4 regions of the Arthrobacter sp. UYEF21 genome follow, and region 3 is predicted to be linked to each of the others. Evidence: riboswitches for the same ligand, from Rfam matches in the RefSeq annotation. Region 3 holds a riboswitch; each other region holds the start of a gene.
The links. A riboswitch is a leader RNA that binds a small molecule or an ion and turns the genes downstream of it on or off. The one in region 3 is predicted to bind thiamine pyrophosphate.

Region 1: it holds a riboswitch for thiamine pyrophosphate, as region 3 does, so the genes downstream of both, thiM (hydroxyethylthiazole kinase) here and ABIB27_RS02270 (bifunctional hydroxymethylpyrimidine kinase/phosphomethylpyrimidine kinase) in region 3, are expected to answer to the same signal.
Region 2: it holds a riboswitch for thiamine pyrophosphate, as region 3 does, so the genes downstream of both, ABIB27_RS15450 (3-oxoacyl-ACP reductase) here and ABIB27_RS02270 (bifunctional hydroxymethylpyrimidine kinase/phosphomethylpyrimidine kinase) in region 3, are expected to answer to the same signal.
Region 4: it holds a riboswitch for thiamine pyrophosphate, as region 3 does, so the genes downstream of both, ABIB27_RS09075 (ECF transporter S component) here and ABIB27_RS02270 (bifunctional hydroxymethylpyrimidine kinase/phosphomethylpyrimidine kinase) in region 3, are expected to answer to the same signal.

The regions. Positions count from the first base shown of each region.
Region 1 covers NZ_JBEPNF010000016.1:1,663-5,769, reverse strand. Annotated here, with positions in the region: gene ABIB27_RS15430 (ABC transporter substrate-binding protein) at 1-709, opposite strand, end outside; gene thiE (thiamine phosphate synthase) at 873-1,535, opposite strand; gene thiM (hydroxyethylthiazole kinase) at 1,532-2,335, opposite strand; TPP riboswitch at 2,327-2,423, opposite strand; gene ABIB27_RS15415 (hypothetical protein) at 2,433-2,666, opposite strand; gene ABIB27_RS15410 (hypothetical protein) at 2,663-2,992, opposite strand; gene ABIB27_RS15405 (hypothetical protein) at 3,087-3,245, opposite strand; gene ABIB27_RS15400 (hypothetical protein) at 3,392-3,691, opposite strand; gene ABIB27_RS15395 (DUF8462 domain-containing protein) at 3,907-4,107, shown strand, end outside.
Region 2 covers NZ_JBEPNF010000016.1:7,095-10,844, reverse strand. Annotated here, with positions in the region: gene ABIB27_RS15460 (recombinase family protein) at 1-89, opposite strand, end outside; gene ABIB27_RS15455 (bifunctional hydroxymethylpyrimidine kinase/phosphomethylpyrimidine kinase) at 12-377, shown strand; TPP riboswitch at 587-689, shown strand; gene ABIB27_RS15450 (3-oxoacyl-ACP reductase) at 746-1,510, shown strand; gene ABIB27_RS15445 (LLM class flavin-dependent oxidoreductase) at 1,522-2,838, shown strand; gene ABIB27_RS15440 (ABC transporter ATP-binding protein) at 3,003-3,750, opposite strand, start outside.
Region 3 covers NZ_JBEPNF010000001.1:482,152-486,258, forward strand. Annotated here, with positions in the region: gene ABIB27_RS02265 (Rne/Rng family ribonuclease) at 1-1,264, shown strand, start outside; TPP riboswitch at 1,383-1,480, shown strand; gene ABIB27_RS02270 (bifunctional hydroxymethylpyrimidine kinase/phosphomethylpyrimidine kinase) at 1,463-3,073, shown strand; gene rplU (50S ribosomal protein L21) at 3,346-3,654, shown strand; gene rpmA (50S ribosomal protein L27) at 3,715-3,978, shown strand; gene obgE (GTPase ObgE) at 4,094-4,107, shown strand, end outside.
Region 4 covers NZ_JBEPNF010000006.1:135,562-139,668, reverse strand. Annotated here, with positions in the region: gene ABIB27_RS09105 (Na+/H+ antiporter subunit D) at 1-632, shown strand, start outside; gene ABIB27_RS09100 (Na+/H+ antiporter subunit E) at 629-1,174, shown strand; gene ABIB27_RS09095 (MrpF/PhaF family protein) at 1,171-1,449, shown strand; gene mnhG (monovalent cation/H(+) antiporter subunit G) at 1,439-1,852, shown strand; gene ABIB27_RS09085 (DUF4235 domain-containing protein) at 1,916-2,179, opposite strand; gene ABIB27_RS09080 (hypothetical protein) at 2,226-2,438, opposite strand; TPP riboswitch at 2,517-2,653, shown strand; gene ABIB27_RS09075 (ECF transporter S component) at 2,724-3,344, shown strand; gene ABIB27_RS09070 (ABC transporter ATP-binding protein) at 3,344-4,107, shown strand, end outside.

The DNA.
Region 1 (4,107 bases), on a different contig from region 3:
TCCATTCCCGGTTGCCTTCAATGATCACCGAATACTGGTCCGGCACGCCGTAGTCATGCAGGTTGAAAAACTTCATCGGAGTGCCGCGGAGGGAGGCGTCGATGCCTTCCCAGGTCTTGAAGGCTGAGGTGAAGTCGACCTTGCCGGCGTACAGGGCTTCGTAGGCGGACGTGCCCAGGGTGACGCGACCGAAGTTGCCTGTTCCGCCGGCGTTCCTGATGGCATCTGCGGCTTCGGTAGGGAACGTGGCACTGGGCCCGGCCGTGCCGAAGGTTTTACCATCGAGGTCTTTAGGGCTGGCAATGTCCTTCCGGCTGGCCAGGACGCCGATGGCTGTGGCATCGTGCTGGAGCACCGACATGACCGAGGTGTTGGCCACCCCCGCTGCTGCGGCGAACGTCGCCGTGTTTTGGAAGCTGATTCCGAAGTCCGCCGCACCCGAGTTGATGAGGGTGTCGGTGGAGGACTGGCTGTAGGGCAGTACCTGAACGTCGAGTCCGGCGGCGGCGAAATAGCCTTTGTTGAGCGCCACGTACAGCCCGGTGTGGTTCGTGTTGGGCGTCCAGTCCAGGGCGAAGGTAATGGGCGTGGTCCCGGAAGAAGCCGGAGTGGAATTTTCTCCCGCACCGGCGCAGGCTGACAGGGCTGCCATGGCGGTAAGGGTGAGGGCGCTGGCTGCGCCCACGAGTAAGCGTCGTCGTTTGTTCACGAGAAGTCCTTATCCCCGCGTATGCGGAGCGTTTGCTGGTGCCGGATAGATGGTGGGCCGGTTTTGCCGGGATTATCCGACCGCGCGGTGCCGCGATTTAGGAGCGGCGCCGGAACCGGAAATGGAGAGATGGCTGGGCGGGGTATGTAGGCGGTTGCGGTGTTCAGTGGGTCCATTCCTTGAGAAACTCTTTGGCGCTGCGGGCAGGGTTTTCGGCGGCACAGATGGCTGAGACCACGGCGATGCCGGCCGCTCCGGCGCGCCTCAATGCACTGACATCGGCCGGGGTTATGCCGCCGATTGCGACGCAGGGCAGCAGCGTAGCGGCAGCGATAGCGGCGAACCCCTCGATGCCCAAGGGCGCCGGATGGTCCGGCTTGGTCGACGTCGGACGGATCACGCCCACGCCCAGATAGTCCACCGTCCCTGAAGGCAGGGCGTGCAGCTGCGCGAGATGTTCGGCCGTGTTGGCGCTCAGCCCGATCAACGCGTCCTGGCCAACAATTGCCCGGACCTGGGGTGCCGGAAGATCGCTTTGACCGATATGGACGCCGTGGACAGCCGCACCGCCCGCCCGGGCGGCGAGAAAAACATCCACCCGGTCATCCACCAACACCGTGGCCCGGTCACCGACGGCATCCGCGGTACGCATCACCAGATCGTAGAACCGGGCGGCGCTGGCCGTTTTTTCCCGGATCTGTACCATTCGCACGCCTCCGGCAACGGCGGCGCTGACCGACTCCACCACTCCGCGTTCCCCGCACAACTTATCATCAGTGATCAGATAAATCCCCGGGGTGAAGCCAGCCCTGCCGGCGCCCGTCATGAGATAGCCACTCTGGACCGGATTATTTCGGCATCCACAGACTCCAGCGCATCCAGGAACGCGACCGCGAAACTGCCCGGGCCGCGGGCGCCGTCAGCGGCGATTTCGGCAGCGACGGTATACACCGCGGTGGCTGCAGCCGTCGCTGCCAGACGGTCGCCATCCACAGCCAAAAAAGCTGCGGTGACCGCACCCAGTGCACAGCCACCCCCGGTGACCAGGGTCAGATAAGGGTGGCCGTTACCGATCCGGATCACATCGATGCCATCAGTAATCAGATCAACGGCCCCGGAAACGGCCACGACGGAACCGTGAACACTGGCCAGGCGGCCGGCCGCTGCCAGCGCACTTTCGGGACTATCGACGGCATCAACACCACGGCCACCTGCCCCCAACCCAGCCAGTGCGATAACCTCTGAAGCGTTGCCCCGGATAGCGGTCGGGGCGTAAGAGAGCAGTTCACTGGCAAGGGCAGTACGCACCGGCAGGACACCGACCGCGACCGGGTCAAGAACCCAGGGAGTGCCTGCCTCCTGAGCGGCCGAGGCGGCTTCGACCATGGCGACCCGTTGCTCCGCGTGGGGAGTACCCACGTTGATCAGAACTCCGGAAGCTATCCGGGCAAACTGGCCGGCCTCGGTGGGGACATCAGCCATGGCTGGCGCCGCCCCGACGGCTAGAAGCACATTCGCGGTGAAGTTTGTCACAACCGCGTTGGTCAGACACTGCACCAATGGCCCTGTCTCCCGCAACCGGGCGAGCATCGTGCAGATATGGTCAGGTGTCAGGCGAACAGTCATCCGCAACATCCCTTCGCTAGTACGAACTAGATCAGGTTCAACGGGTCTTATCTCAGCCCTGTTGCCCAGGGCACCCCGTGTCACTCTAGAAAGCCTACTACCACACAGGCACAGGCGCGCACCAACCGGAGAACCGGGGGTTGCCGGGGAGGAACTGGAATCCCGGGCAGAAGGTGCCGTCGTCGATGAAGACGCGGACGAGCTGCTGCATCACGGGTTCGGGGTCTTCCATGAGCTCGGAGAGCCGGCGCCGTACCTGCCCGAGGGTTGGCAGCGTGTATTCTGGCCGAATCCCTGCCCACGTCTGATCGTTGAAGGGTTGGTCGTTCAATTTTCGGTTGTCTCGTCGCCGTCGCTGATGCTTTCGAGGAGCCAGTGCGGGGAGAGCGGGTTCCGGCGCAACGTGAAGGTCCGGAGGGCGGAGCCGGAAGTTCCCTGGCGGACCTGGACCCGCCAGTATTCGATGCTGACCAGGTCGCCGCTGTCGACGGCGGCTGTGCGGCGGGTGTCCCACCATGCGTCCCGTCCGTACCAATGCTGGGAGTCGGTGTCGGGGTCGACCAGCCAGATCTGGCCGTGGTTGCGGATGGCGAGGGGTTTGCCTGCCGGGTCGGTCCCGACCTGCAGGTCGTGGGTCTGGGGCCATACCCGGAACACGTTCGTGGCCTCTCCCCTGCATGGAACGCTCGCTTGACGAAAGATCGTTATCTGCGTTTCAAATGATGGTTTGACGGGGGAGTTAGCATGTCGATTAGCGCACGAACGGCGGGACGGAGGCGTCGTTGAATGGCTCGAACCAGTCCTGGACATTCATCGGTGCAAGGCCCAGTTGCATGTTCAGCGCGATATCGCCTTCGAAGCCGTCCATTGGGTTCTGGTACAGCATTTCACTGTCCGTGTCTTCGAGCATGTGTTGTTCAAGCAGGCCCCGCCAGCCGTCTGCTAGATCCAGGTCGTATAGATCCTGGCTGACTTCGACTTAGTCGACAAGGCAACGCTGCGCCAACTCCTGGGCGACGCATGACGGGCGTGTCCAGCCGCGGATCAGCGCCACGGTCATGTCCGCAGCAATAACCAAAACTGTTGGGCGAAGCGTGCGTCATATCTCTCCGCGTGTCTGGGTGGCAGTCCGGACAGGACGAAAGTATTGGCGATGTCCCGTCGATCGATCCGCTCACGGATCCGTAAGCCGGAAAGATCCTCGAAAAGCTGGTCTATCAGGACCACGGAAGCCTCCCACATGGCCCCGGCCAGAAGCTTAGCCTGGAGCAGGCTTCTGTCGCGCCGCTCCGGAATGATTGAATCCATCCAGTCGAGGTCATCAGGGTCCAGGTGGCTCCGCTGGTCCTCAGTCATATCCTCAAGGCGCGGTTCGAAACCTAACTGCTCCAAGCTCAGGGCCGGTCAGCCCCTCGCCGACGTGCAGCGCGTGCTCGAGACAGTTCTCTTCAGGAGTCATGGCCCGATGCTACCGCTGGACACCGCGCCTTGCTTAGCGTGAGGTGCCGGCATAGGGTGGACGAAGTTTCACCACTTTCACCAGTTTCACCTACTTTCACCCGGGAGATGCCGTGCAAAACCCCTTCAAGCCAACGGCCGGAGCCACGCCTCCAGTACTGGTCGGACGGGCAGGGCTGTTGGACGAGTTCGAGTACGGCCTGCAGCAAGGTTCCGGCGCGCCAGGGCTTTTGACTATCATCACGGGCTCCAGGGGCATCGGCAAGACGGTCATGTTGAGCGCGGCCGAAGAGATCGCCCGGGCACACGGGTGG
Region 2 (3,750 bases), on a different contig from region 3:
TTCAACCCCGCATGCTGCCTGACGGCTGGCCGGGAACCGGGAGTTTTACGAGGGTCACTGCCCGGCGGGTGGAGACGGCCAATACTCATGGGACGGGATGCTCCATGTCCTCCGCCATGGCGACCCTGCAGGTGCGCTTTGGTGATTGGACAGAGGCCTTGACGGTGACCAAAGCGTGGCTGCAGGACAGTCTGCTTCATGCCTGGGAACTGCAGGTCGGTTCAGGCGCAGGTCCGATCCATCATTTTCACCAGTTATGGAACCCAACCGTTCCTGTCCCGGGTGAGCACCCGGTCCCGGGGCCTTCCCCGGGGTACCGGGCTCTGACGGTTCCGACGCTGCCGCACCAACGTTGCACCTCTGAGGGGGCGCTGTAGGTTGATGCGGACATTGGAGGTGTCTATTTTGGTGGTTTTAAGGGCCGTCCGGTCCACCCGGGGGAGACCGGTGCCCGCAGGTACGGGAGGCCCGGCGGTCGCGCCGTGGTGTCCGGCACGACAGCCGTTTGGGAATCAGGTCGGGCAGGGCACGGCGGCAGCACGGGCAGGTGAGGGCGCTGGTTTGGCCGGGGGTGGGTATAATCGGTCCCAGTGACACGGGGTGCCGGGCGGCTTGTTGGCCCGGCTGAGATGACACCCGTTGAACCTGATCTAGTTGACACTAGCGAAGGGATGTCCTGCAACGGTTCGCACGGTCCTGGCGCCCGGATCGCATCCTTTCGCCTTATCCGAAGGTGAAGAAACTGATGGAACTGGCAAAACAAATCGTTCTTGTGACCGGCGGTGGCCGCGGTCTGGGCAGCAATATTGTGCAGGCGTTCGCGGCCCGGGGGGCGCGGGTGGTCATCAATTATCGCCGCAGCGCCGAAGCCGCCGGGGAACTGGCCGCCGGTTATGGCCCTGAGCACGCTGTTGCACTGCAGGCTGACGTCACCGACTCCGGTCAGGTGTCGGTGATGCTGGAGCAGGCCCGGGCCCATTTCGGTTCCGCCGTCACCACTGTGGTCAATAATGCGCTGGCCGATTTCTCGTTTAACGGCGATGCCCGCTCCGGCGCCGGGGATATTTCATGGGCGGATTTTGAGGCACAATTCGGCGGCAGTGTCCGGGGGGCTTTGAACACGACCCAGCAGGCTTGGGAGGGGATGCGTGGCCACGGGTTTGGGCGCATCATCAACGTCGGGACCAATCTGTTCCAGAACCCGGTGGTCCCGTACCACGACTACACCGCGGCCAAGGCCGCCCTGCTGTCATTGACCCGCACCATGGCCAAGGATCTGGGGCAGCACAATATTGCCGTGAACATGGTCTCCGGCGGCCTGCTGCGCACCACCGATGCCAGCGCCGCAACGCCGGAGGAGGTCTTTGACTACATTGCCGCTTCGACCCCCCTGGGTAAGGTCACCACCCCGGCCGAGTTCGCCGATGCCATCTTGTTTTTCGCCTCGCCCTGGGCGCGGTCGGTTACCGGGCAGAACCTGGTGGTCGACGGCGGACTGGTCATGGACTAGGCGGCCTCGCGATGAACGGGAAACGGCAACTGCATCTGAACGCTTTCCTGCTGGGAGCCGGCCACCACGGTGCTGCCTGGCGGCGGCCCGGATCGCCGCTGGAGCAGCTCGGAGAGATTGGTTACTATGAGCGGCTCGCACAAAGCGCCGAACGCGGCCTTTTCGATGCCGTGTTCTTCGCCGACGGGCAGTCCGCCGGTGACGTCGGCGCCGGTCCGAGATGGTTTCTGGAACCGTTGACCGCGCTGGCGGCCATGGCCCGGGCAACGGAAAACATCGGGCTTATCAGCACCGTCTCGGCCACCTTTTATTCCCCTTTTCATGCCGCCCGGATGCTCGCCTCCCTGGATCACATCAGTGCCGGACGTATCGGGGCGAACGTGGTCACGTCCATGTTCGATGCTGAAGCCCGCAATCATGGTCTGGAAGCGATGCCCGACCACGCGCAGCGCTATGGCCGCGCCGCAGAGTTCATTGAGGTAGCGCTGGGGTTGTGGGACTCATGGGCTGATGATGCGCTGGTTCGGGACAGAGCCCGGTTCTATGCCGATCCGGCCCTGGTCAGGCCGTTGCATCATGAGGGCGACCACTTCCGGGTGGAGGGGCCCTTAAACGTGCCCCGGGGCCCACAGGGACGCCCCGTGCTGTTCCAGGCCGGTGCTTCCGGGGCCGGCCGGGATCTTGCCGCCCGGTACGCGGAAGGGATTTACGCCGTTGCCTACGATCTTCCCAGCGCCCAGGCCTACTATGCGGATATGAAACAGCGGATCGCTGCGGCCGGGCGTAATCCGGGGAAGGTAGCGATCATGCCCGGATTGGTGACGTATGTGGGCTCCACCGAGGCCGAAGCCCGGGCCAAACAGGACCGGGGGGATACGCTGCTGCCCACCGGAGAATCCCTGACACGGCTGGGCACGTTCGTGCAGCAGGACTGTACAGGCTGGGAGCTGGACGCCCCCGTGCCGTCCCTGCCGTCGGCGGCAGAATTTACTGGGCCGCAGGGCCGTTATGCCACCATATTGCGCATTATTGAAACCGAACGTCCCACCGTGCGGCAGTTACTTGGGCGCCTGGCCGCAGGAGGGGGCCACTGCACAATGGTCGGCACGCCGGAGCAGATCGCTGACCAGATGGAGCTCTGGTTCCGCTCCGGGGGCGCTGACGGGTTCAACCTGATGCCCCCGCTGCTGCCCGACTCCCTGGACGAGTTCGTCGATGACGTCGTCCCTGTCCTCCAGCGCCGAGGACTCTTCCGCACCCGCTACACCGCCTCGACGCTGCGCGGGCATCTCGGGCTGGACCGCCCGGCTGTCGGCGCCCCTGCGTAAAAGCGCCACTACGGCATGGCGGCGGTTCCGATCATCCGATACCGTCCGCGACAGGGTTGCCACAAGCTGGTTCCCCTGACGACAAGGGGCTCCAAGCGGGCGTATTGGATAGCCTTCCGTCAGGAACGTCCCTCCTCCCTGGAGTCCTCTCGGGCTTTGTGCTTTCAGGCCCGAGGCCTTCCGTGGGCAGCATCCGTGGTGTCGTTGAGGTTGCCGGGCCGGTGAAGGGTTTCGAGGAGTTGCAGTTCGTAGTGGGCGAACCGGGCCGATGCCATCATCGACAGTTGACGTGGTCTGGGCAGGTCGATGGGGAGGTTTAGGCGCACGGAGGCGGGCCGGGGGCTGAGTACGACGACCCGGTCGGCCAGGTAGATCGCTTCACGGATGTCGTGGGTGATCAGGACCGCGGTCCAGGAGTTGTGGGACCAGACATCTTGAAGCCACGCCTGCATGTCGGTGCGGGTGAGGGAATCGAGGGCGCCGAAGGGCTCATCCAGTAATAGGACGTCACGGTCCTGGACGACCGTGCGCAGCAGGGCGGCCCTTTGCCGCATTCCTCCGGAGAGCTCGAAGGGATGCGAGTTCTCAAAACCGGCCAGCCCGAAGGCCGGGAAGAGGCTGGCGGCACGTGCCCGCGCGGTCTTTTTGCTTCCGCCGCAGACTTCCAGGCCCAGAGCGGTGTTCTGAAGGATAGTGCGCCAGGGAAAGAGGAGGTCTTTTTGCGGCATGTAGGCAAAGTGTTCACGTTCCCCGGTGACGGAGCGCCCATCGATGAGGATTTCGCCGTCGCGGGGTTTTTCCAGGCCGGCCATGATGTTGAAAAGGGTGCTCTTTCCGCATCCGCTGGGACCGATGATGGCAAGGAATTCTCCTTGTTGTGCGGAGAAATTGACGTTGTTGATGACAGGACGG
Region 3 (4,107 bases):
CACCGGAAAATTCACGGGCAGCGGCGGCAACCTCGAGGAAACTGTCACCAAGAACAACCTCGAAGCGGCCGAAGAAGTGGTCCGGCAGCTCCGGCTTCGCGACATCGGCGGCATCATCGTCATCGACTTCATCGACATGGTCCTTGAGTCCAACCGCGATCTGGTGCTCCGCCGTATGGTGGAATGCCTTGGCCGTGACCGCACCAAGCACCAGGTGGCCGAAGTGACCTCCCTCGGTTTGGTCCAGATGACGCGCAAGCGCATGGGTACCGGGCTCCTGGAAGTCTTCGGCGAGCAGTGCGAAACGTGCGCCGGCCGCGGAATCGTCACCCACGACGACCCCGTGGAGCACCGCCGCGCCAACACCGTCGCCGCGGAGCACCATGTGCAGCGTGTGGACAGCCGACCCGACACCCAGCGGATCGACAGCCAGCGTAGCGACGCCCAGCGCCCGGACGCCCAGCAGGGCGGCCGGACGGACAGGAAGCGCCGCCGCGGCCGCGGCGGCCAACCCCTCGAGATGGCCCCGGCAGCTCCGGTGCAGATCCACACGGTCCACCCGGATCCCAGCGACGCCGAGCGCCACGCCAAGGCGGAGGCCACCAGGGCAGCCCTTGCCAACATTGCAGCCGCCGCCCATGCCGCGCACCTGCACGACGACGAAGTGGCCCACGCCTCAGCAGCCGGGGGTAATGCTTCCGGCGCGGCGGCCCCGGCTCATGCACCGGTAGAACGGTCCGAGACCGACAACGCCGGCCGCCCGGCCGCTGTGCTGACTTTCGGCGGCGAGCAGGTGGTGCTGCCCTTCGTGGAGCACCACGAGGATCAGCCGCAGGCCCCGGCCCTGACACTGGACAGGCTCACGGAGGCCTTCGCCAAGCTTGGCGTGCCGGCACCTGTTGCAGAAGCCATGCCGACGGAGAGCGCTCAGGCCGCGGGCGAGCAGACCCAGAGCCAGCCGGCGGCACGCCAGCCGGCCGCGGCTCCTGTCCGTCAGGCTCCTGCCGCGGTGGAGAAGGACTACTCCGACCACACCGAGCAGACCCGTACCCGCCGCCCGCGGCGCAACCGCAGTGCCAGCCGTGCCCAGGGCGCAGCTAACGCCACCACGGTGGAGCACCACGAAGCGGTGCCGGTTGAGTCCGCAGGCCATACCCATGCCGCTAAGGCTCCGGAGCTCACCCAGGCTCCTGCCGCTGCCAAACCGGCAGACACCAGCGCACCCATCATCCTGGGCGTAGGGGTTCCTGCTTCGGAACTCTGACCTTTCGCAAGGACATCGGCCAGATTGCCCGGACACTTCACTCATCGGTGGAGTGCCCGGGCATTCCGCGTTTGTGGGGTTCATCTAAAACGGTGTCTTATGGGAAACGCTAGTGTTGGGTACTGACACGGGGTGCCGCGCAGAGAGCCGGCTGAGATCCAGACCCGTTGAACCTGTCCGGTTAGCACCGGCGAAGGAATGTCCCCTATGGCTTCAACCCACGTTCTACCTTCCGTATCTGCCGCCACTCCCGAAACGGCGGCAGCATCCGAAACGCCGCCTGCCCTTGCCACGGTGCATCCGGCACGTGGGCCTTCCAATGCGGTGGACGTGCTGCGGCATACTCCGCGGGTGCTGTCCATTGCCGGATCGGATCCGTCCGGTGGCGCGGGCATCCAGGCCGACCTCAAGAGCATTGCCGCCCTGGGCGGTTACGGCATGGCAGCCATCACCGCGTTGACCGTGCAGAACACCCGCGGCGTCCAAGGGGTCCATGTGCCGCCCGCTGGCTTCCTGGCCCAGCAGCTTGATGCCGTCAGCGATGACATTGCCATCGACGCCGTCAAAATCGGCATGCTGGGCAGTGTGGAGGTGATTGACGTGGTCCGCAGCTGGCTGGAGAAGGTGCGCCCCGCCGTCGTGGTTCTGGATCCGGTGATGGTGGCCACGAGTGGGGACCGACTGCTGAAGGAATCGGCGGAGGCTGCCCTGCTGGACCTGCTGCCGCTCGCGGACCTGATCACGCCCAACCTCGCGGAGCTCGCCATCCTGGTGGGGGAGCCGCAGGTGCGGAACTGGCCGGACGCGCTGGAGCAGGGGAAGCGGCTGGCCGCGGCCACGGGCGCCACCATCCTGGTCAAGGGAGGCCATCTCGACGGCGATGCGTGCCCGGATGCCCTGATTAACGCACGCGGACTGCTCACCCGGCCGGTAGTGGAAGTGACTGGAGACAGGATCCCCACCCGCAACAGCCACGGCACCGGCTGCTCACTGTCCTCGGCCATGGCTACGGCGCAGGCCCGGCTGGGTGACTGGGAAGCCTCGCTGCGGCAGGTGAAGCCGTGGCTCCGCGGTGCTCTGCAGGCTTCCGGTCAGCTGGAGGTAGGCGAAGGCAACGGCCCCATCCACCACTTCCACCACCTGGAGCAGGCTCCCGCCCCCGGGGAATTCGCTGCCGCGCTTCGCCGGGCGGCGGCCCCGGACCTGGCAGTCATTTACGGGCTGGAATTCATCCGGGCGCTGGCTGCCGGCACGCTGGCGGAAGAGCAGTTCGCCTACTACCTCGCCCAGGACGCTATCTACCTTAACGGCTACTCACGTGTGCTTGCCCGCGCCAGTGCGCTGGCGCCGACGGAAGCCGCGCAGCTGTTCTGGGCCCGGTCAGCCCAGCAGTGCCTCGAGGTCGAATCGGAACTGCACCGCAACTGGCTCAGTACGCGCACGGTAGAACCCGTCCTTGGCCCGGTCACCAAGTCGTATGTGGACCACCTGTTGGCAACCTCAGCCGCCGGCAGCTACGGAGTGCTGGTTGCAGCTCTCCTGCCTTGCTTCTGGCTGTACGCCGAGGTGGGAGAAACGCTCCACGCCCAGTTCCTGGCGGCCGGGGCACCGCCGGCACACCCATATGCCGAATGGCTTCGGACGTACGCGGACGAGGGCTTCGCGCAGGCCACCCGCGAAGCGATCGCCTTGGTTGATGACGCCGGACGGAAGGCAGCCGCGGATGAGCGGGCAGCGATGATAGAGGCGTTCACGCACTCAAGCCGTTTCGAAGTGGAGTTTTTCGACGCGCCGCGCCTGCACGCCTGAGCGGCTGTGGCCGCCGCCGCCGGTAGGATAATCGGGCACGGTTCTGAATTGTCAGTGTTGTCCCCACTAGTGGTGCCTATCACAGACATTCGGCCGTAACCAGCCTCATTTGCGGCCGAAGGCAAAATTAGCGTATTCTAGATCTTCGGTGCTTACGCCAACACTTGGGTTACGACCCCACGGCGTTGAGGCACAGCGGGAACCCAGTCAATAAATGGCCCAGGTTCCGCACGCAAATCTAGTAATAAACGTCGAGAGAAGTGAGTTCCCAAGTGGTGTACGCGATTGTCCGCGCAGGCGGCCGCCAAGAGAAGGTTTCCGTTGGAGACTTCGTTACTATGAACCGCGTCCCCGGTGGAGCCGGCAGCACCATTCAGCTGCCCGCACTGCTCCTGGTAGACGGTGACAAGGTCACCTCCGCCGCTGCGGACCTGGCTAAGGTAACTGTCACGGCTGAGATCCTCGATGACCTCCGTGGTCCGAAGATCGTCATCCAGAAGTTCAAGAACAAGACCGGTTACAAGAAGCGCCAGGGTCACCGTCAGGAACTGACCAAGGTCAAGATCACTGGTATCAAGTAACCACCCGTTACTGTTCAGGTTTTCAGCAGATTCCCCAGAATTTAGAGGCAGGCATTTCAAATGGCACATAAAAAAGGCGCGAGTTCCACTCGCAACGGTCGTGACTCCAACGCCCAGTACCTCGGCGTGAAGCGCTTCGGCGGCCAGGTAGTTTCCGCCGGCGAGATCATCGTCCGCCAGCGTGGCACCCACTTCCACCCGGGCGCCGGCGTCGGCCGTGGCGGCGACGACACCCTGTTCGCACTGACCCCGGGAGCCGTCGAATTCGGCACCCGCCGCGGTCGCCGCGTCGTCAACATCGTTGCTGCTGCAGCCGCAGAGTAACAAATAGTTCTGAAGCGGTGGAGCGGGCCATTTGGCCCGCTCCACTGTTCTTTTAACCGCATTACAATCGTCTTGGCGCCTAAGGGTGTCCAGAAACAGCACTGAGGAGATCCACGTGGCGAGCTTTGT
Region 4 (4,107 bases), on a different contig from region 3:
TGGGCGCCGCCGTGTTCTACGTGGCCCACCACATCACCGTCCAGACCAGCCTCTTCCTGGTCACCGGACTGATCGAACGCCGCGGCGGCAGTTCCTCGATGGACAGGGTGGCCGGCCTGGCCAAGTTGTCGCCGGTGCTGGCCCTGCTGTTCTTTGTGCCCGCCATGAACCTGGCCGGCATCCCGCCGTTCTCCGGGTTCCTGGGGAAGGTGGGGCTGATCCAGGCCGGCATCGAGCTGGGCACACCCCTGGCCTACGCCCTGGTGATCGGCGGGGTACTCACCAGCCTGCTGACGCTCCTGGCCGTCGCAAGGGTCTGGAACCGTGCTTTCTGGCGCAAGCCGTCCGACGCCGAACACCCTGACCCCGTCCTGCTGGCTTCGCCGGAAAATTCGGACACCGGCCAGCGGGCAGGGCGCACCAACGTCACGCTGCTGCCCCGGACGATGGTGGGCTCAACCCTCGGCCTGGTGGTCCTTGGCGTGGCCCTCACAGTCTTCGCCGGGCCGCTGTTCCGGGTCTCGGGCCAGGCAGCCCAGGAAATGCTGGAAAGGTCCTCCTACATCCAGGCCGTGCTGGGTGAGGACACCGAAGTTCCCCAGCTGGCGCTGAAGTCCGGAGGCGGCAAATGAGCCGCCGGCGGATTTCCCTGCGCCAGGAGCTCCCGCTGCTGGTCTGGCTGGTGCTCGTATGGGGAGCGCTGTGGCAGGACTTCAGCCCCGGTAACCTGCTCTTCGGCGCCCTGCTGTCCGTGCTGGTGGCCCGCATGTTCTACCTGCCGCCGGTGGAACTAAGCGGCCGCTTCAACATCCTGCACGCGGTACCGTTTGCCCTGCTGTTCCTGTGGCGGGTGGCGGCAGCGAGCATCGAGGTGATGTACCTGGCGGCCATTCGCGGCCCCCAGGTGATCAACGCCGTCGTCGCTGTCCCGCTGCGGAGCCACCAGGACCTGATGGTAACAATCGTGGGGCACGTGATATCGCTGATCCCGGGCTCCCTGGTGGTGGAGGTGGACCGTTCAACGTCCACCCTCTACCTGCACGCGCTGAACATCAGCGCCCCGGAGGACGTGGCGGACCTGCGGAGGGAAGTCCGCTCCATTGAAGCGCGCCTGATCAAAATCATGGGGACCACGGAAGAACTTGAAATCGTCCGGCAGGAGGCCGCAGCATGATGCAGACCGTCCTGGCCGTCACGGCAGTCATTCTTTCGCTGGCAGCGGCCGGCGCCATCATCCGGATTGCCCGCGGCCCTTCGCTGCTGGACCGGGTGCTGGCCTCAGACGTCCTGCTCGCCATCCTCGGCGCCGCGCTGTGCATCGACATGGCCGTCAACAAGCACCTGAACAACCTGATGCTGCTGGTGGCGCTTTCCGTTGTCGGCTTCATCGGCTCGGTGACTGTTGCCCGTTTCGTGGCCGACCGGCGGGAGCAAACCCATGAGTCCTGAAGCGAGCGTGGTGGATAACGTCATCGATGCCGTGACGGCGGTGTTCCTGGTGGTGGGCGCCCTGATGTCCCTCGCCGCCGCCATCGGCCTGCTGCGCTTCCCCGACCTGCTGAGCCGGATGCACGCGGCCACCAAGCCGCAGGTGCTCGGGCTCTTCCTGCTGCTGGCGGCCATCGGCCTGCAGATGCGGACGTGGTGGGTGTGGCCGGTGCTGCTGGTGGCGTGGATCTTCCAGCTGCTGACCGTGCCGGTGTCCGCGCACATGGTGGGCCGATCCGGCTACCGCACCAAACACCTGCACCGAGAACTGCTCAGCTCTGATGACCTCGACGCCGTGGTGCAGAAGGCGGCGCAGTCCTCCCGTGAGCAGTCAGCACGTGAAGAAGCGTCCGGCGGCGGCTGAGAGTTTTTGTCCAGATAATTCGGCTTCAGGACTGCCCAGGGGCCATTAGCTGGACAAAACTCGCTAGACGACGTCCTGGCTCTTAGCGAACCTGGTGATGGCCCGCTGCGTGCCGCGGTTGGCGAGCACCTGGATGATGGTGCTGACCGAGGCTGAAATAAGCGCGAACGTCAGCGCCGAGCGCAGGCTCGTGGGGGTGTCTTCGTCCTTGCCGGTGGGGACCTTGCGGCCGGTGGACTTTTCCCACACGGTGTTGACTAGCTTGGTACCGACAAACCCGGCGCCGAGGCTGATTGCGGTGCCGAGCAGCTTGATGAGCAGGTTCATTCGTTGAACTCCTTATGGGCTATCGGGGATTGTCATTAGCCTAACGTCATCGGACCGGGGGCCGGCACTTGAGCCGCCCGGCTCTTGCCCAGGCCCACCAGCATTGAGGGCATTTCAGCAGCAGCCCCAGGTGGAGGGATTCGTCCTTCGTGAAATGCGGGAACTGCAGCTCGCTGACCTCGGCGTCGGTCCTTGCTATCAGCGCTTCGAGCGAGCCCTGCGGCTGGCTGTCGCTGGAGTCGGGATCGAATACGGTCACATGTGGGAAGTCGGCAGCCGTGGCCCACAATCTACCGCGCCTGCGGTGTAAACTGGATCACGCCCATCAGGGCAGATTTATTTACGACAGGGGAGCGCCGCCGTCGGGCACTGCAGCAATGCAACCGATGGATAGGCGCTGAGAGTGCGGACAGCCGCAGACCCTCGAACCTGATCCGGTTAGTACCGGCGCAAGGGAGTCGAGCTTCTCAGAGTGTCCGGATCCGGGCGGCGCAGTCCGTGCCGAAACCGCGAACTCTCCCCTCCTGTACCTCAGGAGGCAGAAATGACAACAGTAGGCATGAAGAAAGCCAGCTATAGCTGGCGGGTTGTGGACATCGTGGTGGCAGCTTTGATCGCCATCGCCGGCGGTGTCATTTTCTGGGCCTGGTCCCAGGGTGCGGCGCTGGTGTCCGCGCCGATGAACGCCACGTACCCGCCCCTCACCGGCCTGATCGCCGGCGGCTGGATGATTCCGGCCGTCCTGGGCATGCTCATCGTCCGCAAACCGGGCGCAGCGCTCTTCTGCGAGGCCGTTGCCGCCACCGGTGAGCTCATGATGGGTTCCCAGTACGGCACCACCGTGCTGATCTCCGGCATCCTCCAGGGCCTCGGCGCGGAGCTCGTTTTCGCCGCGTTCGGCTACAAGAAGTTCAACCTGCCGGCAGCCGTGCTCGCCGGTGCCGGTGCCGGCCTGTTCTGCGGCCTGAACGATTCCTTCCTCCCGTGGGGCTGGAACATCGCCTATGAAGCCGGCGACAAGGCCACCTACATTCTGTTCTGCGCGATCTCGGGTGCCGTCATTGCCGGCGCCGTGTCCTGGATTGCCACCCGCGGCCTGGCCAAAACCGGGGTGCTGGGCTCCTTCGCTTCCCGGAAGGCCGGTTCGGAGCCCGTTTTCCACTGATGGCCGTTTCCGACGCCGGTGCTTCCGGAGTGCGCCCGGCCGCGGTATCCGCCCGTGGCTGGGGCTGGCGGCACGCCGGCCGCATGGCGCCGGCCGTCCGCGGGCTCGATCTGGACATCGCGCCGGGCGAGCGGGTGCTGCTGCTGGGCCCTTCCGGTGCGGGCAAATCAACGCTGCTGCACGCCCTCGCCGGAGTGCTCGGGGATGAAGGGGACGATGCCGACGAGACCGGTTCGCTGCTAATCGACGGCGCGGTGCCGCGCAGCCAGCGCGGCCGCGCCGGGCTCATGCAGCAGGACCCGGAAACGCAGGTGGTCCTCTCGAGGCTGGGTGACGACGTCGCCTTTGGTGCCGAAAACCTGGCCGTTCCCCGGGACGAGATCTGGAAGAGGGTCCATGAGGCGCTCTATGACGTGGGGCTGCGCAGGGCCGGACGCCCGCAGGGCGGAGCTGGCGGTGCCGGCGGCTTCGGCGGCGGACTCCCGCTGGACCACCCGACGTCGGCTCTGTCCGGCGGCCAGAAGCAGCGGCTGGCCCTGGCCGGCATCCTCGCGATGCGGCCGGGGCTGATCCTGCTGGACGAACCGACAGCCAACCTCGATCCCGCCGGTGTCCTGGAAGTCCGCGACGCCGTGGGCCGCTGCCTCGACAAAACCGGCGCCACCCTGGTGGTGGTGGAACACCGGGTGTCCGTCTGGAAGGACCTGGTGGGCCGGATTGTGGTGCTGCAGCCGGGCTCGGGCGTGCTGCTGGATGGCCCGCC